DNA from 3 places in the Sinorhizobium sp. FG01 genome. Region 1 is predicted to be linked to each of the others. Evidence: riboswitches for the same ligand, from Rfam matches in the RefSeq annotation. Region 1 holds a riboswitch; each other region holds the start of a gene.
What was found. Region 1 has a riboswitch for thiamine pyrophosphate ahead of thiB (thiamine ABC transporter substrate binding subunit). Riboswitches for the same ligand answer to the same signal wherever they lie in the genome.
Positions count from the first base shown of each region.

Region 2: another riboswitch for thiamine pyrophosphate. It lies ahead of thiC (phosphomethylpyrimidine synthase ThiC); the one in region 1 lies ahead of thiB (thiamine ABC transporter substrate binding subunit).
Region 3: another riboswitch for thiamine pyrophosphate. It lies ahead of thiD (bifunctional hydroxymethylpyrimidine kinase/phosphomethylpyrimidine kinase); the one in region 1 lies ahead of thiB (thiamine ABC transporter substrate binding subunit).

Region 1 covers NZ_NWTB01000007.1:182,277-190,074, reverse strand. Annotated here, with positions in the region: gene trmD (tRNA (guanosine(37)-N1)-methyltransferase TrmD) at 1-49, shown strand, start outside; gene CO656_RS13200 (sulfite exporter TauE/SafE family protein) at 31-777, opposite strand; gene CO656_RS13195 (ABC-F family ATP-binding cassette domain-containing protein) at 859-2,685, opposite strand; gene CO656_RS13190 (thiamine diphosphokinase) at 2,690-3,340, opposite strand; gene CO656_RS13185 (GNAT family N-acetyltransferase) at 3,425-3,904, opposite strand; TPP riboswitch at 4,060-4,175, shown strand; gene thiB (thiamine ABC transporter substrate binding subunit) at 4,224-5,252, shown strand; gene thiP (thiamine/thiamine pyrophosphate ABC transporter permease ThiP) at 5,260-6,882, shown strand; gene CO656_RS13170 (ATP-binding cassette domain-containing protein) at 6,879-7,601, shown strand.
Region 2 covers NZ_NWTB01000012.1:199,139-206,936, reverse strand. Annotated here, with positions in the region: gene CO656_RS21155 (ATP-binding protein) at 1-369, shown strand, start outside; gene CO656_RS21150 (hypothetical protein) at 523-2,085, shown strand; gene CO656_RS21145 (hypothetical protein) at 2,239-2,559, shown strand; gene CO656_RS21140 (transposase) at 2,573-3,217, opposite strand; gene CO656_RS30890 (hypothetical protein) at 3,236-3,517, shown strand; TPP riboswitch at 3,772-3,883, shown strand; gene thiC (phosphomethylpyrimidine synthase ThiC) at 3,981-5,813, shown strand; gene thiO (glycine oxidase ThiO) at 5,815-6,792, shown strand; gene thiS (sulfur carrier protein ThiS) at 6,789-6,986, shown strand; gene CO656_RS21120 (thiazole synthase) at 6,989-7,762, shown strand; gene CO656_RS21115 (thiamine phosphate synthase) at 7,759-7,798, shown strand, end outside.
Region 3 covers NZ_NWTB01000006.1:307,841-315,638, reverse strand. Annotated here, with positions in the region: gene CO656_RS11815 (glycosyltransferase family 2 protein) at 1-561, shown strand, start outside; gene CO656_RS11810 (glycosyltransferase family 2 protein) at 558-1,604, shown strand; gene CO656_RS11805 (UTP--glucose-1-phosphate uridylyltransferase) at 1,609-2,514, shown strand; gene CO656_RS11800 (polysaccharide biosynthesis tyrosine autokinase) at 2,651-5,014, shown strand; gene thiD (bifunctional hydroxymethylpyrimidine kinase/phosphomethylpyrimidine kinase) at 5,120-5,920, opposite strand; TPP riboswitch at 5,996-6,098, opposite strand; gene CO656_RS11790 (peroxiredoxin) at 6,316-6,975, shown strand; gene CO656_RS11785 (serine hydrolase) at 7,054-7,798, opposite strand, start outside.

The DNA of each region.
Region 1 (7,798 bases):
GCTGGCGCGTGCCTTCGAGAGTGATCCGCCTCAGCCCGTGAAGAAATAATAAGCGGCGAGCAGCAGGCCGACGGCGACGACGATGGCGCGGATGACCGCCTGCGGAACGCGCCGGGCGGCCCAGACGCCGGAATAGCCGCCGAGGGCGGCACCCGGCACCATGATCACCGCATGGAGCCAGGAAACGACGCCGCCTGCGGCGAACACCAGGATGGCGATCAGCGCAATGACGATCGAGATGAAATTCTTCAGCGCATTCAGCCGGTGATAGCTGCCGCCGGTCGCAAGCCCGAGCACCGCAAGCATCATGATGCCCATGCCGGCCCCGAAGAAGCCGCCATAGACGGATGTCGCCATCTGGCTCGCCACACCGAACGGCCCGATTCGGTGCTCGTCGCTGCGGGCCTTCGGCTTCAGGAGAGGGCCCGCCGCAAAGATCGCCGTCGCGGCGATCAGCAGCCAGGGCACCATCGCGCGGAACGACGGGTTGGAGAGCGACAGCAGGAGAAGCGCGCCCGCGAGCCCCCCGACCGCCGATATCACCCCGAGGAGGACGGCATTCCTGCGGTCGGCGCGGATCTCCTTGGCATAGGCGAGCGCCGAGGTGACGTAGCCCGGAAACTGCACGATCGAGGAGGTGGCATTGGCGACGATCGGCGGCAGGCCGCTAAGCGTCATCGCGCCGAAGGTCAGAAACGTGCCGCCGCCGGCAATCGCATTGACGGCACCGGACAGGAAGCCCGCAACAAAAAGCAACAGCGCCTGGAATATCGTCATGGCCGTCCTCGTAAAGCCCGCGACCCGGGATAGCGGCTGGAACAATCGGCCGCAAGTCCGCTCACGGATCGCGGTCTGACCTCAGCCCTCCAGTTCCTCACGCAGCATTTCGAGCTGCAGCCATTCCTCCTCCATGCGCGCCAGCTTCTCCTTCAGCTTTTCGAGCTCGGCGGCGAGCTTGGCGAAGCCTTCCGGATCGCGGGAAAAGAGCGCCGGATCGTGCATCTTCTCTTCGCGTTTGGCGATTTCGGCCTCGGTGCTGGCGATCTCCTTCGGCAGGTTCTCCAGCGCGAATTTCTGCTTGTAGGAGAGCTTGCCCTTGGCCTTCTGCGGTTCGACCGCTTCGGCTGCCGTTTCGCTCGGCTTGGTCTTCTCGGCCTTTTCGGCCCGGCGCCGCTCCTCGATCGCGCCACGGCGCTGCGCCATCATGTCGGAATAGCCGCCGGCATATTCGATCCAGCGGCCGTCCGGCGCCTCCGGATTGGCCGGCGCGATGGTCGAGGTCACGGTGCGGTCGAGGAAATCGCGGTCGTGGCTGACGAGGATCACCGTTCCGGCGAAGCCGGCGACGATTTCCTGCAGCAGGTCGAGCGTCTCGATGTCGAAATCGTTGGTCGGCTCGTCGAGGATCAGCAGGTTGGTGGCGCTCGCCAGGATGCGGGCGAGGATCAGCCGCGCCCTCTCGCCGCCGGAAAGTTCGCTGATCGGCGTGCGCGCCTGTTCCGGCTGGAAGAGGAATTCCTTCATGTAGCCGGTGACGTGGCGCTGCTCGCCGTTGACGAGAAGCGTCTCGCCGCGTCCGTCGGTCAGGTAGTGCGCCAGCGTCTCGTCGAAGTTCAGATCCTCGCGCTTCTGGTCGAGCGTCGCCATCTCCAGATTGGTCCCGAGCTTTACCCTGCCGGAATCCGGCTCGATCTGTCCGGTCAGGAGCTTCAGCAGCGTCGTCTTGCCGGCGCCGTTCGGGCCGACCAGGCCGATGCGGTCGCCGCGATGGACGCGGATCGAAAAGGGCGCGACGATCGTGCGCTCGCCATAGGCCTTGGTGATCTTGTCCGCCTCGATGACCAGCTTGCCGGATTCCCTGGCATCGGCGACGGTCGCCTGGATCGTCCCCTGCGGCCCCTTGTGGCCGCGGTGGCGCGCCCGCATGTCCTGCAGCTCGCCCAGGCGGCGCATGTTGCGCTTGCGCCGCGCCGTGACGCCGTAGCGCAGCCAGTGCTCCTCGCGCTCGATCGCCTTGCCGAGCTTGTGCTGTTCGAGCTCCTCCGCCTCCAGTACCTCGTCGCGCCAGGCTTCGAAATGGGCGAAGCCGCGGTCGAGCCGGCGCGACTGGCCGCGATCGAGCCAGACGGTGGCGGTCGAGACTTTTTCGAGAAAGCGCCGGTCGTGCGAGATCAAGACGAGTGCCGAGCGGCTGCGGCTGAGCTCGTCTTCGAGCCACTCGATCGTCGGCAGGTCGAGATGGTTGGTCGGCTCGTCGAGAAGCAGGATATCGGGCTCCGGCGCGAGCACACGGGCAAGCGCGGCGCGCCGCGCCTCGCCGCCGGAGAGGCGCTTCGGGTCTTCGTCGCCGGTCAGCCCCAGATGCTGCAACAGGTAAGTGACGCGGTAGTGATCGTCGCCGGGTCCCAGCCCCGCCTCCGCATAGGCCTGCACCGTATCGAAGCCGTCGAAATCCGGCGCCTGGTGCAGATAGCGGATTGTCACCGACGGGTGCCGGAAAACCTCTCCGGACTGCGCCTCGGCGAGGCCCGCGGCGATCTTCATCAGCGTCGACTTGCCGGATCCGTTTCGGCCGACGAGGCAGATGCGGTCGCCGGGCTCGACCTGCAGATTGGCGCCGGCGAGAAGCGGCGTGCCGCCGAAGGTCAGGAAGATGTCGTCAAGCTTGAGGATGGGGGGCGCCAAGGCGTCAGGCTCCGGAAAGATCGTAGGGGCGGGCGAGGACCACGGCCCGGCCGGATTTCAGGAAGAAGCGGACCGGACCTTCCGCGACGTTGGAAATGGTCCGGGACGATCCGAAGGAAAGCGCGAAGCCGTCGAGCGGATAGCGGACGTTTTCGATCGACAGTCCGGAAAGCTCGGTGAATCCGAGGACCGAAAACAGGCTGCCCTTCGGCAGGTCGATCTCACGGGTGCCCGGCATCAGCGGATAGGCCTCCTCCTCGCCCGAGGTCATGAACGCATCGTGGCCCTCTTCCGCAAGCGCCGCGAGTTGCAAGAGATGCAGGAAGGCATGGTCGCTGCGGGTGCCGCCGAGCGCGCCGGCGAAGATCAGCGTGGTCGCACCGCGCGCAAGCGCGGCCTCGACCGCGATCTCGCCATCGGTGGCGTTCTTGGCGGCGGGATAGTTTTCCCGCGGGACTTGGGCGAATGCCGCCAGCAGCGTTTCGTCGGTCGAATCGAAATCGCCGACCCAGAGATCCGGGACGATGCCGAGGGTCTTCGCGTGGCGCATGCCGCCGTCCGCCGCGATGAACCGGCTGCCGGAAAGCTGCGCCGTCAGCCGCTCCGTCAAGCTGAGCGCGCCGCCGAGAAGAATGGTGAAGGTCGATCGGGTCATGGCAGAAGCCCATAGCGCAAAGCGGCAGCGAAGGAAAAGGGTAGAACGCCTCTTCGGGCCGTTTGGCCAACAGGACTGCTTGGATCAACTTCCGCTTTCCTCTGGCAACAGCATGTCGGCATAGAGGCCGGGCGTCGAATCGGGAATCTCCACCGCGCCGACGGCGCGCGAGTAAAATTCGGCCGGGCCGACGCCGCCGATGATCGCATAGGCATAGCCGGCGGCGCGCATGGCGGAGAGGCTCTCGAAGAGCAAAGCCTCGCCGATGCCGCGGCCGCGCAATGTTTTGTCGACGCCCGTCGGACCGAAGAAGCCGAGCGCCGTCACGTCATGGCAGGCAAAGCCGGCAAGCTCGCCCTTGCAGAGCGCGAGATGGATCCGCGTCGGCGTCGAGGAGAAGGCCGCTTCCGCCTCGCCCGCCCAAAGGGTGCCGAAGCGCTCCTCGATCCAGGAGACGACGATCCTGCGCTCGGGCGCCAGGGCGCGCCGAATGGCAACGTCGGGGCCGAGCCGTGACGCGCGATCCTCGGGCAAAGCATAGAGGCGAACGAGCATATCCGGCATGAAATGGCCTCGCTTGGCGAACAAAACGCCGCCGCCGTTGTTTGAATTTCAAAGCCTTGCAGGCTTCGGGCCTCTTAATAGCGCAGGCAGCGCCAAGGGCCAATGCTCCGGCCGAAACTCCGCTTGCCTTGGCTGCCGCCCGAAGCTAAATCTTGGTTGCTCTAACGGGGTGCCTGGAACCGCTCGCGGATTCAATGGCTGAGAGGCTTCGAGCCAACCCGCGGAACCTGATCCGGCTCGTACCGGCGGAGGGATTAGAAGCGATCGGACCGATACGCGCTTTTCCCGTGCAACATCAACAACAGGGAGAAGTGCCCAGATGTCCAGTTCACTCCATCGCAAGATCCTTGGCCGGCTGGCTATCGCCACCGTGGCCATCGCGGCATTTTCCGCGAGCGCCGCAGCTGCCGAAAAGACGCTGACGATCTACACCTATGAGAGCTTCATCACCGAATGGGGTCCTGGCGCCAAGGTCGCCGAAACCTTCGGCAAGACCTGCGACTGCAAGGTGAATTATGTCGGCGTTGCCGACGGCGTCGAGCTCCTGACGCGGTTGAAGCTGGAAGGCGAGGGTTCGAAGGCCGACATCGTTCTCGGCCTCGATACCAACCTCGTCGCCGAGGCCAAGGCCACCGGCTATTTCGCCCCGCACGGCCTCGACACAAAAGGCCTCAAGGTTCCCGGCGATTTTTCCGACGATACCTTCGTGCCCTATGACTTCGGCCACTTCGCCGTGGTCTACGACACCGAGACCCTGAAGAGCCCGCCGAAGAGCCTCAAGGAGCTGGTCGAGGGCGATCCTGCGCAAAAGATCGTCATCGAAGACCCGCGCACCTCGACGCCCGGCCTCGGCCTGCTGCTCTGGGTGAAATCGGTCTATGGCGACAAGGCCGGCGAGGCCTGGGCCAAGCTCAAGGAGCGCGTGCTGACGGTGACCCCCGGCTGGTCTGAAGCCTATGGCCTGTTCACCAAGGGCGAGGCGCCGATGGTGCTCTCCTACACCACCTCCCCTGCCTACCACATGGTGGCGGAAGGAACGGATCGTTATCAGGCAGCAGCCTTCGCCGAGGGTCATTACATCCAGATCGAAGTGGCCGGCGTGACGAAGAACGCCAAGGAGCCGGAACTCGCCCGCCAGTTCCTCGCCTTCATGACCGGCCCGGAATTCCAGTCGATCATTCCGACGACCAACTGGATGATGCCGGTCGGCACCACCAAAGAGCCGCTGCCGGAAGCCTTTGGCAAACTCGTCAATCCCGAAAAGACCTTGCTGCTGCCCTCGGAGGAGGTCGCGGCCAACCGCAAGGCCTGGATCGACGAATGGCTGGCGGCGATGAGCGAGAACTGAGGCCGGCTTGTTCGACAGCACCGAGAGCAGGATGACGATCGCCGCCGCGGCTTTCTGCCTCGGCGGCATCCTGCTTTTTGTCGGCATGGCGGGAATGGCCCTCATCACGCAGACGGGCGAGAGCAACGCCGACGGCCTGTTCGACGCCTATATCTGGCGCGTCACGCGCTTCACGCTGCTGCAGGCGGGCCTCTCGACGGCCCTGTCGATCCTCTTCGCCATTCCCGTGGCACGCGCATTGGCACGGCAGGCGTCCTTCCCCTGCCGGATCTGGATGCTGCGGCTGATGGCCCTGCCGCTCGGCCTGCCGGCGCTCGTCGCGGCGCTCGGCCTGATCGAGGTCTGGGGCCGGCAGGGCATTCTGAACCACGTTCTCTCGGCAATGGGCCAGCAGCCGATCAGCGTCTATGGCCTGTTCGGCATCCTGCTTGCCCATGTCTTCTTCAACATGCCGCTTGCCGCCCGGCTGATGCTTGCCGGACTCGAGCGCATTCCCGGCGAATATTGGCGCAGCTCCGCCAATCTCGGCATGGGGTCGTTAGCGATCTTCCGATTCATCGAATGGCCGGCGATCCGGGGATTGCTGCCGGGCATTGCCGGCCTCGTCTTCATGCTCTGCGCCACCAGCTTCACGCTGGTGCTGACGCTCGGCGGCGGCCCGGCCCAGAGCACGATCGAGGTGGCGATCTACCAGGCGCTGCGCTTCGATTTCGACCCGCCCCGGGCGATCGCCCTTTCCGGCCTTCAGGTCGCGCTGACGGGCGCGCTGCTGATCGCCCTAAGATTTCTCGCTCCGCCCCCCGAAGAAGGCCAGACGAGCGGGCGGGCAGCCCGGCGGTTCGACGGCCTGAGTGGCCTTTCGCGCGCTGCCGACGGCATCTGGCTGGCGCTCGCCCTCGTCTTCGTCGGCTTGCCCTTCATCGCCATCGCAGCGTCGGGATTGCAGGCCGATCTCGCCCGCCTCGTCAGCGAGCCGGCATTCCGTCGGGCGCTAATCACCAGCGCCGCCATCGCCCTTCCCTCCGCCGCCATTTCGGTCGCGATGGCCGGTCTGATGATCCGGGCGCAACGGCTGCTCCTCGGAAGGCGCCGCCGCGGTATGCCCGCCCGTCTGTTTGCCGGCACGATCGGTGCCAGCACTTCCTTCATCCTGCTCGCGCCGCCCGTCGTGCTCGGCGCCGGCTGGTTCCTCCTCCTGCGGCCCTTCGGCGATGTTGCGCGTTTCGCTCCCTTCGTCGTGATCGCGATCAATGCGCTGATGGCGCTTCCCTTCGTCCACCGGGTCCTGGCCCCGGCCATGGCGACCCATGCCGCGCGAACGGAGCGCCTTGCCGCCAGCCTCGGCATCCGCGGCTTCCATCGCCTGCGATGGATCGATTGGCCGGCGCTACGCAAGCCGCTCCTGATGGCGCTCTCCTTCGGGCTCGCGCTGTCGCTCGGCGATCTCGGCGCCGTTGCCCTCTTCGGTTCGCAGGATCTCGCGACCCTACCTTGGCTGCTCTATAGCCGGATGGGCAGCTACCGTACCGCCGACGCCGCCGGCATTGCCTTGATGCTGGGGCTCATCTGCCTCGCTCTGACCGTGCTCGGCACGGCGGGAGAGAAGGCGGCGGAAGGACGAGCCGCATGAGTTCGCTTGCCTTGTCCCTCAATGACGTGAGGGTCCGCTTTGAAACGGCAGCCCTGGCCTTCGACTGCGCGGTTCCGGCCGGGCAGTTCGCCGCCGTCGTCGGCCCCTCCGGCTCCGGAAAATCGACGCTTTTCAGTGTCATCGCCGGCTTCGAAACACCGGAATCTGGCAATGTAAGGATCCTCGGCGACGACATGGCCGGCCGCATTCCGGCAGAACGGCCCGTGTCCGTCATCTTCCAGGATAACAATCTCTTCGCCCATCTCGACGTCGCGACCAATGTCGGCCTTGGAATCAGCCCCTCGCTGAGGCTCGGCCCGCCCGATCACGACAGGATCGAGGATGCGCTGGCGCGGGTCGGGCTCGCCGGCTTCGGCAGAAGGCTGCCGCCGACGCTTTCCGGCGGCGAGCGGCAGCGGGTGGCGCTCGCCCGCGCGCTGGTGCGGCATCGGCCGCTGCTGCTGCTCGACGAACCCTTCGCCGCGCTCGACCCGGGAATGCGCGCCGAGATGCGCGAACTTCTGAGCGACCTTCACCGCGAGGAAGCCAACACCATCCTGATGATCACGCATCATCCCGATGACGTGAAGAGCCTCGCCGACAGCGTGCTTTTCCTCGACGACGGGCGTATCGTCGCTCACGACCCCCTCAATCGGTTTCTTGCGAGGCGGGACCTGGCAGCGATCAACCGGTTTCTTGGCAATGACGAGATCCGGTGAAGGAATGAGCCATTGGTCGGGGCACTACGGCAGTATCTTTGGACAATGCGCGTTTCGCCACAATTTGACCGCCCCGCTATGCGACGCGCGGAACGTCCGGTCGGATGCGCAGGTTACTCGCGCATCCGTTGCTGTGATACCACGGGGCAACTATTTCTACTGGGATCAGCTAGGCAGGCGCCGGTTAAATCGATACA
Region 2 (7,798 bases), on a different contig from region 1:
AGGCTTGCCCTTACTAATCTGGGCCGAGCGACTGCCCGCCACGTATCGCTTCAGATTACAAATGTCGGTCCCTACGGCGTCGGTTGGCATGGCCTAGGGGAAAACGTGATGGTGAATCAGTACAATGATACGAGGACGATCTCTCACATCCCTGAGCTGGTGATACACCCGGGCGAAACTCGTTACGTCTGCAGCCTGACACTGGATGTCATCAATAGTGCGAGCGCCGGGACAAGCATTGGTGGGGTGCCCGATCAGCGTTCGCCGTTGAAGATTGCGTACCGGAGCAATGCCGAGCATTTCGGGAGCGAGGCGGCCGTACTAGAGGTCACTCTGCACGAAATCTACTCCGCAGCAGCATGCTACTGACCGGGTGAGCGTATCACAATCGGTGCTCAGTTATCGAGCCTTGGCAACACAGTTCGCTGGCCACAAAGCGCAAGTGGCATTGCTGTTGTTGCACCTAGGAGATACGTTTTCGCGTCCTCACAAACCCGCAATCTTCACGGATGCCCCCTCTTCATGAGCCGAGCGAAAGTCGAATTGTTCCGCCGAAAATTCAGAAACGCCATAGAACTTTTAAGCGATCATCTCGCCAAGGCTGATGACGCCGAGTTTCTCCAGATGGCTTGGGCGGTCGACACGCTGCAGTCCAGCATTGGCGGGGATGTGAATAGATACCTTGAACATCCGTCGGAGGCGAAAACAACTGACATCGCTGCTCAATACTACGTCTACAAGTGGGACATCGAAACGTTGGTCATGCTCCTGTTGACCATCCCGAAACACGACCAAAAGAACGCGTCTCGGCGGCTGAATTGCGGGCACTTCGGTGCAATGGCGCTCGTCGTGAACCTGCTTCGATCCGCCGAGAATTACGAAAGCGGCATTCGGCTAGACGGCAGCAATATCTTCGCCGAGCTGCACCGCATCGGTCAACGTCAGTTCGGATGGCAGCGCGGCTTTGCGACTACCGAAAGGCTCTACCGCTACGCCTATGTCTACGCGCAAGGCGACTGCGAAAAATTCTTTAAAGACAAGAATGGAATAAGCGTTTCTGATTTTATTCTCGGATGCTTTGTACTGTTCGTGCATCACCGAAAGGTGCCATGGGTAAAGGCGACACCCCTCTCCTTCTTGAACAAGCCTCAAGAAATAATCGACAAAACGTTGGCAGTGATCGCGCGCGAAATACCAGCACTACGTGAATCAGCGCTCGATATGTTGCCTGCGGAGCGCCGGATTGCCTACTTGCCAAGTGTGCTTCGGCGCTTTCCTGTGGTCATTCACCCGCGCCTTGGAACTTACATCGCACCTCTTCCGGAACTTATCATGCTCCGGGCGACTGTAGGCCTTTACTACGACGTCGCTCTCGGGTCGTCTGCTCTGGTCAACGAGGCCAATCAGCGTTTCGAAGAGTACACTCGCCTGCTCATTGTCAATTTGTGTCCACGGTTCGAAGCGCTGCCAGCAATCCGGTATGGGTCGAAGAAAGCGTCGTACGACTCGCCAGACGTATTGCTCAAGGACGCTGACAAACTTGTAGCCGTAATTGAATGCAAGGCGACGAAGCTCACCCACAAAGCGCAATTCGCCGAGGATCCAATCGCGGAGGCCCAAGGCGCTTATGACCAGATCGTCAAGGCGATCTTCCAGCTTTGGCGATTTTTCTCGCATGTTAGGCGCGGCCTGTTTCGCGGGTATGAGCTCGCACCTGAGGCGCATGCGATCGTTTTGACATTGGACTCTTGGATGCAGATGGCACCGGGCCTTCGCACCGAAGCTTTGTCACGTGCCTCAACGCTCGCCGATACCGACGGCAATATCACACAGGAAGACAGGCGTCCCGTCATTTTTTGCTCCATTCAAGATCTCGCAGACACCCTGGTCCTATCCACTGAAGACGACTTACTGGACGCGTTTGCTCGATCGACAACGACTGAACATAGTGGATGGACACTCCGCGAGGTTCGTCGTGAAGGCCGTAAACCGGAGGAGGCGAAAAATCTGACGTTGGACTTCAGCCAGTTGTTGCCCTGGTGGACGGATATCCAGGAACGTCAGAAAGCAAGAAATCGAGACTGAGGGCGAAGCTGGTCCTTGGCTTCCTCGGTACGTGGGGCAGATTGGGTGGCGAAGCCCGAAATCAAGTAGCTGAACGATCCTGTGGGTAGCCCGTGAGCTGCGATTGCCTTGGCGCATGTTCGGCGCGACCATCGCTGTAGATGGGAGGCGAAGATGCACGGGATCGACCTTGACGGCTTGAGTGAAGCAGAACTGATCGAATTGCACGATGCGGTCGTCGATCGGCTGCACTTTCTGCATCAGCAGAAGACGACGCACGCGTTGCTCGAACTGGCGATCGGCGAGCGTGTGGTGTTCGAAGACAATCACGGCCAGACGCAGGCTGGAATCGTCATCCGTCGAAACCGCAAGACGGTCACGGTGCACGGCGACAACGCCCGGCAATGGAATGTCTCACCGCAGTTGCTGCGAAAGGAAAAGCGAACTGACGAGGGCCAGAGCGGCAAGCTGGTGCCGTTTTCGAGAAAGGCCTGATTTTAGCTCGCCATCATGACGAGTTGCGACAGAGGTGGAATTGGCCGTCCTGAGCTCCCAAGCCGAGGCGATCCCCCAGGAAATGATAGAAGGAGATACCGAGCTTTTGGCAGGTCTTCATCAGCCCGAGCATGACGTCACGGGCGATGCGACCGTCGCCGCCGGAGATCTTGCGCCTGGTGACGAAGGAACGAATATCGTTCTCCGACGCGTTGGTGTGCAGTGGAATATACGGGTGCTCGAGAACTTTGAGCAGTTCAGCCTTGCGTCGATGGAGGCGCGCGAGCAGCTTGTCGAGCGTGTCATAGCCGGTACGTCGCGCGAATATTTTGTCGAACCTGCGCCGAAACCCGGTGATCAACTGCGGTGAAGGTTGCTGTTTCCAGACCTTCAGCGCCTTGTAAAAGCGCCAGACGAGATCGCGGGTCGTCGTGACCAGCCGTTCCTGTTTCGGTGTCGCCGGCATCAGTTTCTGCAGCAGGCGTTCCGCATGGATCCAGCACAGGGCGTGGTTGGCGACACGGAACTGCCCCGCATCGTCCGAAACGATCACCGTGCTGCCGAGCAGGCCGTGATGGCGGATGGCGCCCCAGATCGCCGCCTCCGCAACAGGACGCAGAAGCTGTCGGTCGAGGATATCGATGCCCTTGCTGGCCAAATGCTCGAGGAACGCAACTTGATCGGTGAATATGGCAGGGGGATTGGTCTTGAGCCTGGCCATAATCGCGTGCTCGACGCCCTGCGCCTTCAGCCAGTTCATCGCCTCGTCATTGAGAACATAGTCCTGATGACCCGCCCGCAAGATGGACAGGAAATTGAGCCGCGATTTCGACAGGCTGGTGCGGAAGGTGGAAAAGTGCTCGCCGCCAATCTGGGTGGTGAAGGCATTGCGCCGATTGTGCCGCGCACCGGTATCGTCGACCGTGATGAACGGCGCCGAGACGAGCCCGGCATGTAGAACCGCACTGTCTTCCTCGGGCTTAGAACGGTAACTTCAATGAATCTTAACTCCTTGAAATCACGGTTAATGCTTGGTTAAGTGGAAGTAATCTCCACCTTGACTTCCGCTACCGACCATGATGTTTCAGGCCACATCTCCCTATCGATAGTATTCAAGTATCGATAGTGCGACGGAATGCCCGCACGTCGCACTCGGTTCCTAACCTCCTCTAAACAGTCTTGACGCCGCGGCGATAACAGTGACTATTGGCGTCCATTCACCAGGGGGGTCCCGGCAAGGGGCTGAGATACTGCTAGAGCGCGCAGTGACCCGTTGAACCTGATCCAGTTCATACTGGCGTAGGGACGGTGCAGACGCTTGATGCCAGGATTCCGTATTCCCGCGATCCATCGGCGATGCGTCTTTTCATCCTTCCGGCTTCAGAACTGGGTCTCCAACGCGAAAACTTTGGAGCCTCATGATGAATGTTTTCAAGTCTCTCGCAGCACCCTCGGTCACCCAGGGACCGCTTCCGGCCTCCCGCAAGGTCTACAAGCCGGGCGAGATCCATGCCGGCATCCGCGTGCCGATGCGGGAGATCGCGCTGCATCCGACCTCCGGCGAGCCGCCGGTCACCGTCTATGATGCCTCCGGCCCCTATACCCTCGAGGGCGCCGATATCCATATCGACGAGGGCCTGCCGCGGCTGCGCCGCGACTGGATTCTGGCGCGCGGCGATGTCGAAAGCTATGAGGGCCGTACCGTCAAGGCGGAGGACAACGGCTTTGCATCTGGCGAGCGGCTGACGCCGGAATTCCCCGTCCGCCACCGGCCGCTGAGGGCCAAGCCCGGTCAGGCGATCACCCAGCTTGCCTATGCGCGGGCCGGCATCATCACGCCGGAAATGGAGTTCATCGCCATACGCGAAAACCTCGGCCGCAAGGCCGCCAAGGAGGCGCTCGCCCGCGACGGCGAGAGTTTCGGCGCCGCGGTTCCCGATTTTGTCACCCCGGATTTCGTCCGCCAGGAGGTCGCCAGCGGCCGGGCGATCATCCCCGCCAACATCAACCATCCAGAATCGGAACCGATGATCATCGGCCGCAATTTCCTGGTAAAAATCAACGCCAATATCGGCAACTCCGCCGTCACCTCGTCTATGGCAGAAGAGGTCGAGAAGATGGTCTGGGCAACCCGCTGGGGCGCCGATACGGTCATGGACCTTTCGACCGGCCGCAACATCCACAACATCCGCGAATGGATCATCCGCAATTCGCCGGTACCGATCGGCACGGTGCCGCTCTATCAGGCGCTGGAGAAGGTCGGCGGCATCGCCGAGGATCTCAGTTGGGAGGTCTTCCGCGACACGCTGATCGAGCAGGCCGAGCAGGGTGTCGACTATTTCACCATCCATGCCGGCGTGCGGCTGCACTATATCCCGCTCACCGTCGATCGCGTCACCGGCATCGTCTCGCGCGGCGGCTCGATCATGGCCAAGTGGTGCCTGCATCACCACCGCGAAAGCTTCCTCTACGAGCATTTCGACGAGATCTGCGACATCTGCCGCGCCTATGACGTCTCCTTCTCGCTCGGCGACGGCCTGCGTCCCGGCTCGATCGCCGACGCCAATGACGCGGCGCAGTTCGCGGAACTCGAAACGCTCGGTGAGCTGACGAAGATCGCCTGGGCGAAGGATTGCCAAGTGATGATCGAGGGCCCCGGCCACGTGCCGATGCACAAGATCAAGGAGAACATGGACAAGCAGCTCAAAACCTGCGGCGAGGCCCCCTTCTATACGCTCGGGCCGCTGACGACCGACATCGCGCCCGGCTACGACCACATCACCTCAGGCATCGGCGCGGCGATGATTGGCTGGTTCGGCACCGCCATGCTCTGCTACGTCACGCCGAAGGAGCATTTGGGCCTGCCGGACCGCAACGACGTCAAGGTCGGCGTCATCACCTACAAGATCGCCGCGCACGCCGCCGACCTTGCCAAGGGCCATCCGGCCGCCCGCATCCGCGACGACGCGCTGTCGCGAGCCCGTTTCGAATTCCGCTGGGAAGATCAGTTCAACCTGTCGCTCGATCCGGAAACCGCCCGCAATTTCCACGACGAAACCTTGCCGAAGGAGGCACACAAGGTCGCGCATTTCTGCTCCATGTGCGGCCCGAAATTCTGCTCGATGCGGATTTCCCACGACATCCGCGCCGAGGCGCAGAAGGAGGGGCTCGAGGCCATGGCGGCGAAGTATCGCGAGGGCGGCGACCTCTACATGCCGGTCGGCGAAGGCGCAGCCACGACCGCCGGAGAATGAGATGCACGTGTTGATCAAGGGGGCTGGCGTCGCCGGCCTCACGGCCGCCCATGAACTCGTTGCGCGCGGCGCGGCGGTCATGGTCGTGGAACGAACACATGGCTTTGCGACTGCCGCCTCGTGGTACGCCGGCGGCATGCTCGCCCCCTGGTGCGAGCGGGAAAGCGCCGAGGAGGCCGTTCTTATCCGCGGCGCCGCTGCCGCCGGCTGGTGGGAGGCCGCGCTACCCGCCGGTTCGGTCCATCGCAACGGCACGCTGGTCGTCGCCCCACTGCGCGACGCGGCCGAACTCAGGCGCTTCGCCTCGCGCACCTCCGGCTACCGCTGGATCGGCGCGGAAGAAATCGTAGCGCTGGAGCCGGCGCTCGCCGGGCGGTTTCGCGAGGCGCTGTTCTTTCCTGAGGAAGCGCATCTCGATCCGCGCCGCGCACTTTCAGCTCTCAGACAGGGGCTCGAAGCGCAAGGCGTGGTTTTCAGCGGCGGCGGGATCGAGGAAAGCCGCTTCGACCTGACCATCGACTGCACCGGCGCCGCAAGAATCGGCGAGTTCAAGGGACTGCGCGGCGTTCGCGGCGAAATGCTCTACCTCCAGACCGACGAGGTCAGCCTTTCCCGTCCGGTGCGCCTGCTGCATCCGCGCATTCCGCTCTATATCGTGCCGCGCGGCGGCGGGCTCTTCATGTGCGGGGCGACGATGATCGAAAGCGACGACGACGGCCCGATCACCGCCCGCTCGCTGATGGAGCTCCTGAACGCCGCCTATACGCTGCACCCGGCCCTTGCCGAGGCCCGCCTGGTCGAGACCGGCACCGGCGTGCGACCCGCCTTTGCCGACAACCTGCCGCGCGTCACCCGGCAGAACAACGCCATCACCGTCAACGGCCTCTACCGCCACGGCTTCCTGCTGTCGCCGGCGCTCGCTGAGGAGGTGGCTGCGCTGGCGCTTGGCGCAGAATTGAAGAGAGGAAATGCCCGATGAAGCTGACCATCAACGGCGAGGAGCACGAGCTCCCGGCCGCCACTTTGGCCGAAGCGCTGGCGCTCCTCGAATACGAGGACGACTGGCTCGCGACCGCGGTCAATGGCGAGCTCGTCCACAGGGCCGACCGAGCAAATCACCATCTCAGGGACCGCGACCGGATCGAGGTCCTGTCGCCGATGCAGGGAGGCTGATCATGCCGCAATTCTATGGAACCGAACTGCGCTCGCGGCTGCTGCTCGGCACGGCGCGTTATCCTTCGCCGGCCGGTCTTGCCGAGGCGGTGCGGCGGTCGGGCACCGATATCGTCACGGTCTCGCTTCGCCGCGAGACCGCCGGCGGGCGCTCCGGCGGCGCCTTTTTCGAACTGGTCCGCGAGCTCGGCGTCCGCGTCCTGCCGAACACCGCGGGCTGCCATTCCGTCTCGGAGGCGGTGCTGACCGCGAAGATGGCGCGCGAGGTGTTTTCGACCGACTGGATCAAGCTCGAAGTCATCGGCCACCACGATACGCTGCAGCCGGACGTCTTCGGTCTCGTCGAGGCGGCGCGTATCCTCACCGGCGAGGGGTTCGAGGTGTTCCCCTACACGACCGACGATCTGGTCGTTGCCGAACGGCTGCTCGAGGCCGGCTGCAAGGTGCTGATGCCCTGGTGCGCGCCGATCGGCAGCGCCATGGGTCCGCAGAACCTGCAGGGCTTACGCGCCATGCGCGCCGAATTTGCCGACGTGCCGCTGATCGTCGACGCCGGCATCGGCCGACCCTCGCATGCGGCAACCGTGATGGAACTCGGCTACGACGCGGTGCTCCTCAACACCGCGGTCGCCGGCGCCGCCGACCCGGCTGCCATGGCCGAGGCTTTCGCCAAGGCGATCGAGGCCGGGCATATGGCCTTTCACGCCGGACTGCTGGAGCCGCGCGACATGGCCGTTCCCTCCACCCCCGTCATCGGAAAGGCGGTTTTCTCGTGAAGCTCGACCCGTTCTATCTCATCGTCGACAGCGCCC
Region 3 (7,798 bases), on a different contig from region 1:
CCGGTCCGGGCCCACTACGCCCCGTCGGCGCCCGCCTGGATGCGCAAGGGCGACTTCCACTCCACTTTGCCGGTGTGGGTGAAGGGCGAAATCCGCACGGGCTATACCTGCAATGCGCTGCTCCGGATCAGGGCCCCGTCGCTCCATGGCCGCCGCTTCAAGCTCGCGCTCGGCCGCAGCGGAGGCGAGGACACGGATTTCTTCACTGGCATGCACCAGGCAGGAGGAACGATCGCCTTTGCTCAGGAGGCCTGGGTGCATGAGCCGGTGCCGGAAGGCCGGGCCTCGTTTGCTTGGCTCGCCAAACGGCGCTTCCGCTCCGGCCAAACCCACGGACGGCTGCTGACGGAAAAGGCGCGCGGTGCGGGCCAGCCGCTGAACCTTGCGCTCGCCGCCTCCAAGGCCGCCTTTTGCGGATGCGCCGCGGTTCTCTTTCTGCCGTTAGCCGTCCGGCGAAATCGCTATGCGCTGCGCGCCGTGCTGCATGCCGGCGTGATCAGCGGCCTCCTCGGTCACAAGGAGCTCGAGCAGTATGGAGCCGCCGAGGTGACCTCCCGATGACCGCGCCCGTCAACCCTCCCATGCACACAACCGTGAACGAATCCACGCCGGACGTCACCTTTGTCATCGCCGCCTATAATGCCGCCGACACGATCACCCGTGCGGTTGGTAGCGCCCTCGCTCAGGAAGGCGTCGCGGTCGAAGCGATCGTCGTCGACGATTGCTCCTCGGATGACACAGTTGCTCTTGTCACCGCGATCGACGACCCGAGGGTCCGGCTCGTTTCGCTTGAGCAAAATCGCGGCCCGGGCGGGGCCCGCAATGCCGGCTTCGCGGCGGCGCGCGGCCGCTGGATCGCCGTTCTCGATTCGGACGACACGGTACGCCCGGCAAGACTGGCGCGGATGATTGCGCGCGCCGAAGCGACAGGCGCGCAGTTGGTCGTCGACAATCTCGACGTGCTGTCGCTCGACGGAAGCAATGTCCGGATGTTCGAGGACGCCGAGCTCGAGGCCCTCCCCGAACTCACCCTGCCGGCCTTCATCGAGTCGAACGTGATTTTCCGCTCCGAGCACAATTACGGCTATATGAAACCGGTGTTCGAGCGCCGCTTCCTCGCCCAACATGGTCTCTTTTTCAACGAGTCGCTCAGGATTGGCGAGGATTACATCCTGCTCGCATCCGCACTGGCCTGCGGCGGCCGCTGCGCGGTCGAGCCCTCGGCCGGCTACACCTATCATATCCGCGAGGGCTCGATCTCGCGCGTGCTGAAACTCGAGCACATCGATGCGATGATGGCGGCCGACGAGGCATTCCTGCAGCGGTATGCGCTCGACCCGCTGTCGCGAAGGATGCAGCGCAAGCGTGCGCGCGGCTTCCGCCAGGCGCGCTCGTTTCTTCTGCTCGTCGAGTACCTGAAAAAGAGATCGTTGGCTGGCGCGCTGAAGACAGCGCTCGCCGACCCGCTAGCGCTTCGGCATCTCCGGATGCCGATCGCCGCGCGATTGCGCCGCCTGGCGGCGCGGGCGCCGCAACCCGCCCCGATCACGGTGGCGGCTGAACGATCCCCGCTGGGCAATGATCCTCACACAAGCAAAGGATAACAAAATGGACCGCATCAGGACCGTCAGGAAAGCAGTGATCCCCGTTGCCGGGAACGGAACGAGGTTCCTTCCCGCGACAAAGGCCGTGCCGAAGGAAATGTTGACGATCGTCGACCGCCCGGTCGTCCAGTACGCCGTCGACGAGGCGCGCCAGGCCGGCATCGAGCACATCGTCTTCGTCACCAGCCGCAACAAGCAGGTGATCGAGGATCATTTCGACGACACGCCGGAACTCATCTCGTCGCTGACGCGCTCCGGCAAGAATGCGCAGATCTCCGAGCTCGAAGCTATGCTGCCGAAGGCCGGCTCCGTCAGCTTCACGCGCCAGCAGGCGCCGCTCGGCCTCGGCCACGCCGTCTGGTGCGCACGCGACCTGATCGGTGACGAGCCGTTCGCACTGCTGTTGCCGGACATGGTCTCCTTCGGCGCACGCGGCTGCATGGCAGGCCTCATGGATCTCTACCGCGAGGTCGGCGGCAATGTCGTCGCCGTCGAGCAATGCGCCCCCGAAGAGGCCTCGAAATACGGCATCGTCGGCAAGGGCGATACGGTGCGCCACGGTTTCTCGGTCACCGAGATGATCGAAAAGCCGCCGGCGGGGCGGGCGCCGTCCAACTACTATCTGAACGGCCGCTATATCCTGCAGCCGGAGATCTTCTCCATTCTCGCGCACCAGTCACGCGGGGCCGGCAACGAGATCCAGCTGACCGACGGCATGCTGAAGCTTTCAGCAGACCAGTCCTTCCATGCCCATCCCTATGAGGGCCGGACCTTCGACTGCGGTTCGAAGCAGGGCTTCATCGAAGCCAATGTCGCCTTCGCGCTTGCCCGCGCCGACATCGGCGACGTCGTGTTCGAATCCGTCCGCGAGATCGTCCTGTCTCACGAAAGCCGCATCCGCGCGGCATAAGCCCAAGCTCCCGGCGGCCGCGCGAGGCCGCCGGGAGCAGAGCGTCGCGTGTCCTGCAGGACGCGGAGAAATCGCTGCAGCGCTTTGAAATACTGCATGTTTTTTAAGGAAGCAGGCAGGAGGACCGGAGAAAAAGATGAACAGAACGGCCCCCATGAAACAGAGAAGTGTACCCTTGAGCATCGTGCCCCGCGAGGAACAATCGGACGGCTTTATCGATCTCGACCGTCTGCTGGCCGTCGTCGTCCGCCGGGCAAGGCTCGTTGCAGCGTTCGTGGTGCTCTTCATCCTGCTCGGGGCCGCCTATCTGCTGTTCGCGACCCCCTATTACACCTCGCTGACGCAGATCCTCCTCGACGACAACCTGTCGAAATATGCCGAGGAAGAACCGGTGCCGACCAACAGCCAGATGCTCGACACGCAGATCGCCAGCGCGGTCGAGATCCTGAAGTCCGGGGAGCTGGCGCTGCGGGTGGTCGACAAGCTCAACCTTTCGGAGAACGATACCATCGTCAATCCGCCCCGTTCGCCGGCCGCCGTCGTCAAGGACTGGCTGAAGACGGCGACCGGCCTGTTCTCGGGCGGGCCGGGCGTTTCGGAGGAAGCGGCGCGCAATGGCCGCCGGCTGAAAGCCTCGGCAATCTTGCAGCAGTCGCTCTATGTCGAACGCGTCGGCCGCAGTTCGGTGATTGCGCTTTCCTTCCGATCGAGCGATCAGCAGCTTGCCGCCGGTGTCGTCAGGACCTATGCTGAAGCCTATCTGACCGACCAGCTGAACGCCAATTTCGAAGCGACGGAACGGGCTTCGGTCTGGCTGCAGGAGCGGCTTGACGATCTGCGGCAGCGCTCGCAGGCGGCCGCCCTCGAGGTCGAGCAGTTCCGCAGCGAGAACGGCCTGACCGCGGCGCGCGGCGAACTGATGTCCGAACAGCAGCTCGCCGATCTCAACAGTCAGCTGATCGTCGCGCAGGCGGATACGGCCAGTGCCTCGGCGCGCTACGAACAGTTCAAGTCGATCATCGACCAGGGGCCGGAGGCCGCCGTCAACAATGCCACCATCTCCCCCAAGGAGGGTGACAATTCGGTGATCCGGGACCTGCGCACCCGCTATCTCGGCATCGGCAAGCGGGAGCAGGAGGTGGCGCAGAATTTCGGCGAGGACCATCCGCAGGCGGTTTCGCTTCGGGCCGAGAAGGAGGACATCGGCCGGCAGATCTATCAGGAACTGCAGCAGCTGACGGCAAGCTACAAGAACGAGTTCGAAGTCGCCCGCTCGCGCGAGGCCTCGCTGCGCAAGAGCATCGAGGGGATCGCCGGCAAGAATTCCGACGCCAGCAAGTCGCTGGTGCAGTTGCGCGTCCTCGAGCAGAAGGCCGCGGCGCTGAAGACGCTCTACGAATCCTATCTCGGCCGCTACGAACAGGCAACGCAGCAACAGTCCTTCCCGATCGCCAAGGCGCGCGTCATTTCCGAAGCCGGCGTCCCGACGGCGCCGTCGAGCCCGAAGAAGACCATGACCTTGGCGCTTTCGGCCGTGCTCGGCCTGATGTTCGGCGGCGCCTATGCCGCATTCCTCGAATTCCGCGAAAGAACCTTCCGGCTTGAAGGCGAGGTGCGCTCCATGCTCGGCCACCGATCGCTCGGCTACGTTCCGCTGATCGGCTCGCGGACGAAGAAAACAACGCAGCTCGTGCGTGCCCGTTTCGGATCGGACCGACAACCGCACGACCCTTCGGAGGGCGCCACGCCATTCCAACGCCTTTCGCGGATCGTGCTCGATGCGCCGCGCTCCGCCTTCGCGGAGACATTCCGGAATGCCAAGCTCGCCTGCGACCATATGCTGCCCGGAAACGAGAGCCGCGTCATCGCGATCGTCTCGGCCCTTCCGGACGAGGGCAAGTCGATCGTCGCGGCCAATTTCGCGGCGCTGCTGGCCTCGAGCGGCAAGCGGACACTGTTGATCGACGCCGACATCCGCAAGCCCGGTCTCACCCAGATGATCACGCCGGCTCCGCGCACGGGGCTGGTCGAGACGCTGACGGGAGAAGCGACCTGGCCCGCCGGCATCAAGGTGGATCAGCGCACAAAGCTCGCGATCCTGCCGGCCGGCGGCGGAGCGTCGGATCGCAGGCATCAGAGCAACGAACTGCTCGCCTCCCAGGCGATGGCGGGGCTCATCGAGAATGCCCGCAATTCCTTCGACTACGTCGTGGTCGATCTCGCCGCGCTTGCTCCCGTGGTCGACGCGAAGGCCTTCACGCCGCTCGCAGACGGCGTCCTCTTCGTGGTAGAATGGGGCCGCACGCCCTCGAGGCTCGTTCGGGACCTCTTGAATTCCGAGCCGCAGATCGATGCAAAGGTCCTGGGCGTGATCCTCAACAAGACCGACATGGACGAACTCGAGAAATACAGCGACTTCGGCGGTGCGGAGAAATATCGGCACCGCTACGGCAAGTACTATATCGAGGAAGGCGTCACGAGCCGGCACACGGCCGCCTGACCGCGAACTCCTGCGCGGTGCTATAGGCGGCCCTGAATGGGTTCGCCTATAGCTGCTGCAATTGCCGGTGGGCGTGGCGGCAATCCCGCCTAATATGAATCCGCCTCAGCGCCCCCACCATTCGTGGAAATGGTGGACCGGTCCCCGGCCCCCTCCGACCTTCAGCCGGTCGGCGGCGGAAATCGCCGCGTGCAGATAGGCCTTCGCGGCGCCCACCGCCTCGGCGAGCGGCTGTCCGTTGGCAAGACCGGCGGCGATGGCGGCCGAAAGCGTGCAGCCGGTCCCGTGATCGTTGCGTGTTTCGATGCGCCGCGCCGGGAAGCGGACGAGCCGATCGCCGTCGAAGAAGAGGTCGGTCGCGTCGCTGCCTCTCCGATGCCCTCCCTTGATCAACACCGAGCGGGCGCCCGACGTCATGAGGGCCTCGGCTTGGCGGGTCATCTCGGCGTCGTCCTCTGCAACCGGGCGGCCGGTGAGAAGTGCCGCCTCCGGCAGATTGGGTGTGACGACGATTGCCAAGGGTAGAAGCTCATGCGTGAGCGCGGCCATCGAATCCGGCTGCAACAACGGATCGCCGGAGGTTGCGACCATGACCGGGTCGACAACAGCGCGCCTCTCGAAGCGGCGCAAGCCTTCGGCGATGGCGATGATCGTTTCCCGGCGCGAGACCATACCGATCTTGATCGACTTCACGTCGAGATCGGAAAAAAGCGCGTCTATCTGCGCTGCGACAATCTCCGGCGAGACGTCCTCGACGGCGGTGACGCCCTTCGTATTCTGCGCGGTAATCGCCGTCACGACGCTGGCGCCGTAGACGCCGAGGGCCGAAAAAGTCTTGATATCCGCCTGGATACCGGCCCCGCCGCCCGAATCCGATCCGGCAATGGTGAGCGCGATCGGCGGCACGGGCGCATGAGGCTGCATTGGTCGATCTCCTGGTGAAAAATCACGGAGACCCAGGTGAAGGCGAAGACGTGGCGGAGGGTAGCCTCTTTCCGTTCCTACGCCGGCATGACCCGGATCAGGTTCAAGGGTCCGGCTCACCGCCGTCTCAGCGCCGCTCGGCGCTCCCCTCGGAATGCCGACATTCTATGCGGCAAGCATGCGGCAGTGTCAACGCTGCCACCTGCGAGCGACTGCTTGCGGACCCGCCATCTGCCGATGGAAGATTTTTCTCTGAAGCGGCAGAAACACGCTGCAGACGTTTCTCTTGCGCGTCGCGACGGCGCGTTTCGTCCTCGAAAACTCCGTTGATTGCGCTATTCTTGGGCCCATTCCCGTCGACCCGAAAGGAGCAAGCCATGAGCCTCCGCATCAACGACACCGCCCCCGATTTCACCGCCGAGACGACACAAGGCACCGTCAATTTCCATGAATGGATCGGCGATGGCTGGGCGGTGCTCTTCTCGCATCCGAAGAATTTCACGCCCGTCTGCACCACCGAACTCGGCGCCATGGCCGGGATCGAAGGCGAGTTTCGCAAGCGCGGCGTCAAGATCATCGGCATTTCGGTCGATCCCGTCGACAGCCACGCCAAGTGGAAGAACGACATCAAGGTCGCGACCGGCTTCGACGTCGAATATCCGCTGATCGGCGACCGGGATCTGAAGGTGGCCAAGCTCTACGACATGCTGCCCGCCGGCGTCGGCGACACGTCCGAGGGCCGCACGCCCGCCGACAACGCCACCGTGCGCTCGGTCTATGTCATCGGACCCGACAAGAAGATCAAGCTGATCCTCACCTATCCGATGACCACCGGCCGCAACTTCAACGAGATCCTGCGCGCCATCGATTCCATCCAGCTCACCGCCAAGCATCAGGTCGCAACGCCGGCAAACTGGAAGCAGGGCGAAGATGTCATCATCACGGCCGCAGTATCGAACGAGGACGCCATCCAGCGCTTCGGCTCCTTCGACACCGTTCTTCCCTATCTCAGGAAGACGAAGCAGCCGACGGCATGAGGCCCTGGGCAGCGCGTAACGACCAACAGCCGCGAAGGGCTCGTTTAGCCTTTCGCGGCTTCGATAGTCCTCCCCAACTCAATCCGCTTTCACTGCGCTGACGATTTCCGCCAGGACGCGATGCAACGCGTCGCGGTAGCCGTTGCGCGCCGACGGGCCGCTCTCCTCGGAGGTCATGACCACGGTGAGCTTCAGCGCCGGGACGATGTAGAGCATCTGGCCGCCATAGCCCCAGGCGAAATGGACCGTCTCGCCGCCGATCCGGCGGGTGAACCAGCCATAGCCATAGGCGTCGCCGGAGAAATAGGAGTTCGTGTGGGGCTGCCACGAAAGATCGATCCAGTCCGCCGGAACGATCTGCCGTCCGTCGGACGCCCGGCCGCCCTTGCGGTATAGTTCTCCGAAGGCAAGCAACGATCTTGCGCTCATCGCCATCTGATTACCGCCGAGATAAATGCCCTGGGGATCGCGTTCCCAGGCACCGATCCTGAAACCCTGAAGCGGACCGAGCCAATCGCGCGCGAGCGCGAGCGTCGACTTGCCGCCGGCCTTGGTGAGGATCGCCGAAAGCAGGTGCGTCGAGGCTGTCGAATAGAGCATCCGGCCGCCAGGCTCGTCGGCGAAAGGCTGCGAGAGCGCGAAGCGAACCCAATTGCGGCTCGATACCCAACGGCCGTAATTCGGCCCCGACAGCCGGCCAAGTCCGGCCTGCATGGAAAGCAGGTTGCCGATGGTGATATCATTGATCCGCGGATCCGCCGGCGAGGGCAGATCCTCCTTCAGCAGCGGTGCGATCTTCTGTTCAGGACCGTCCAGGAGGCCC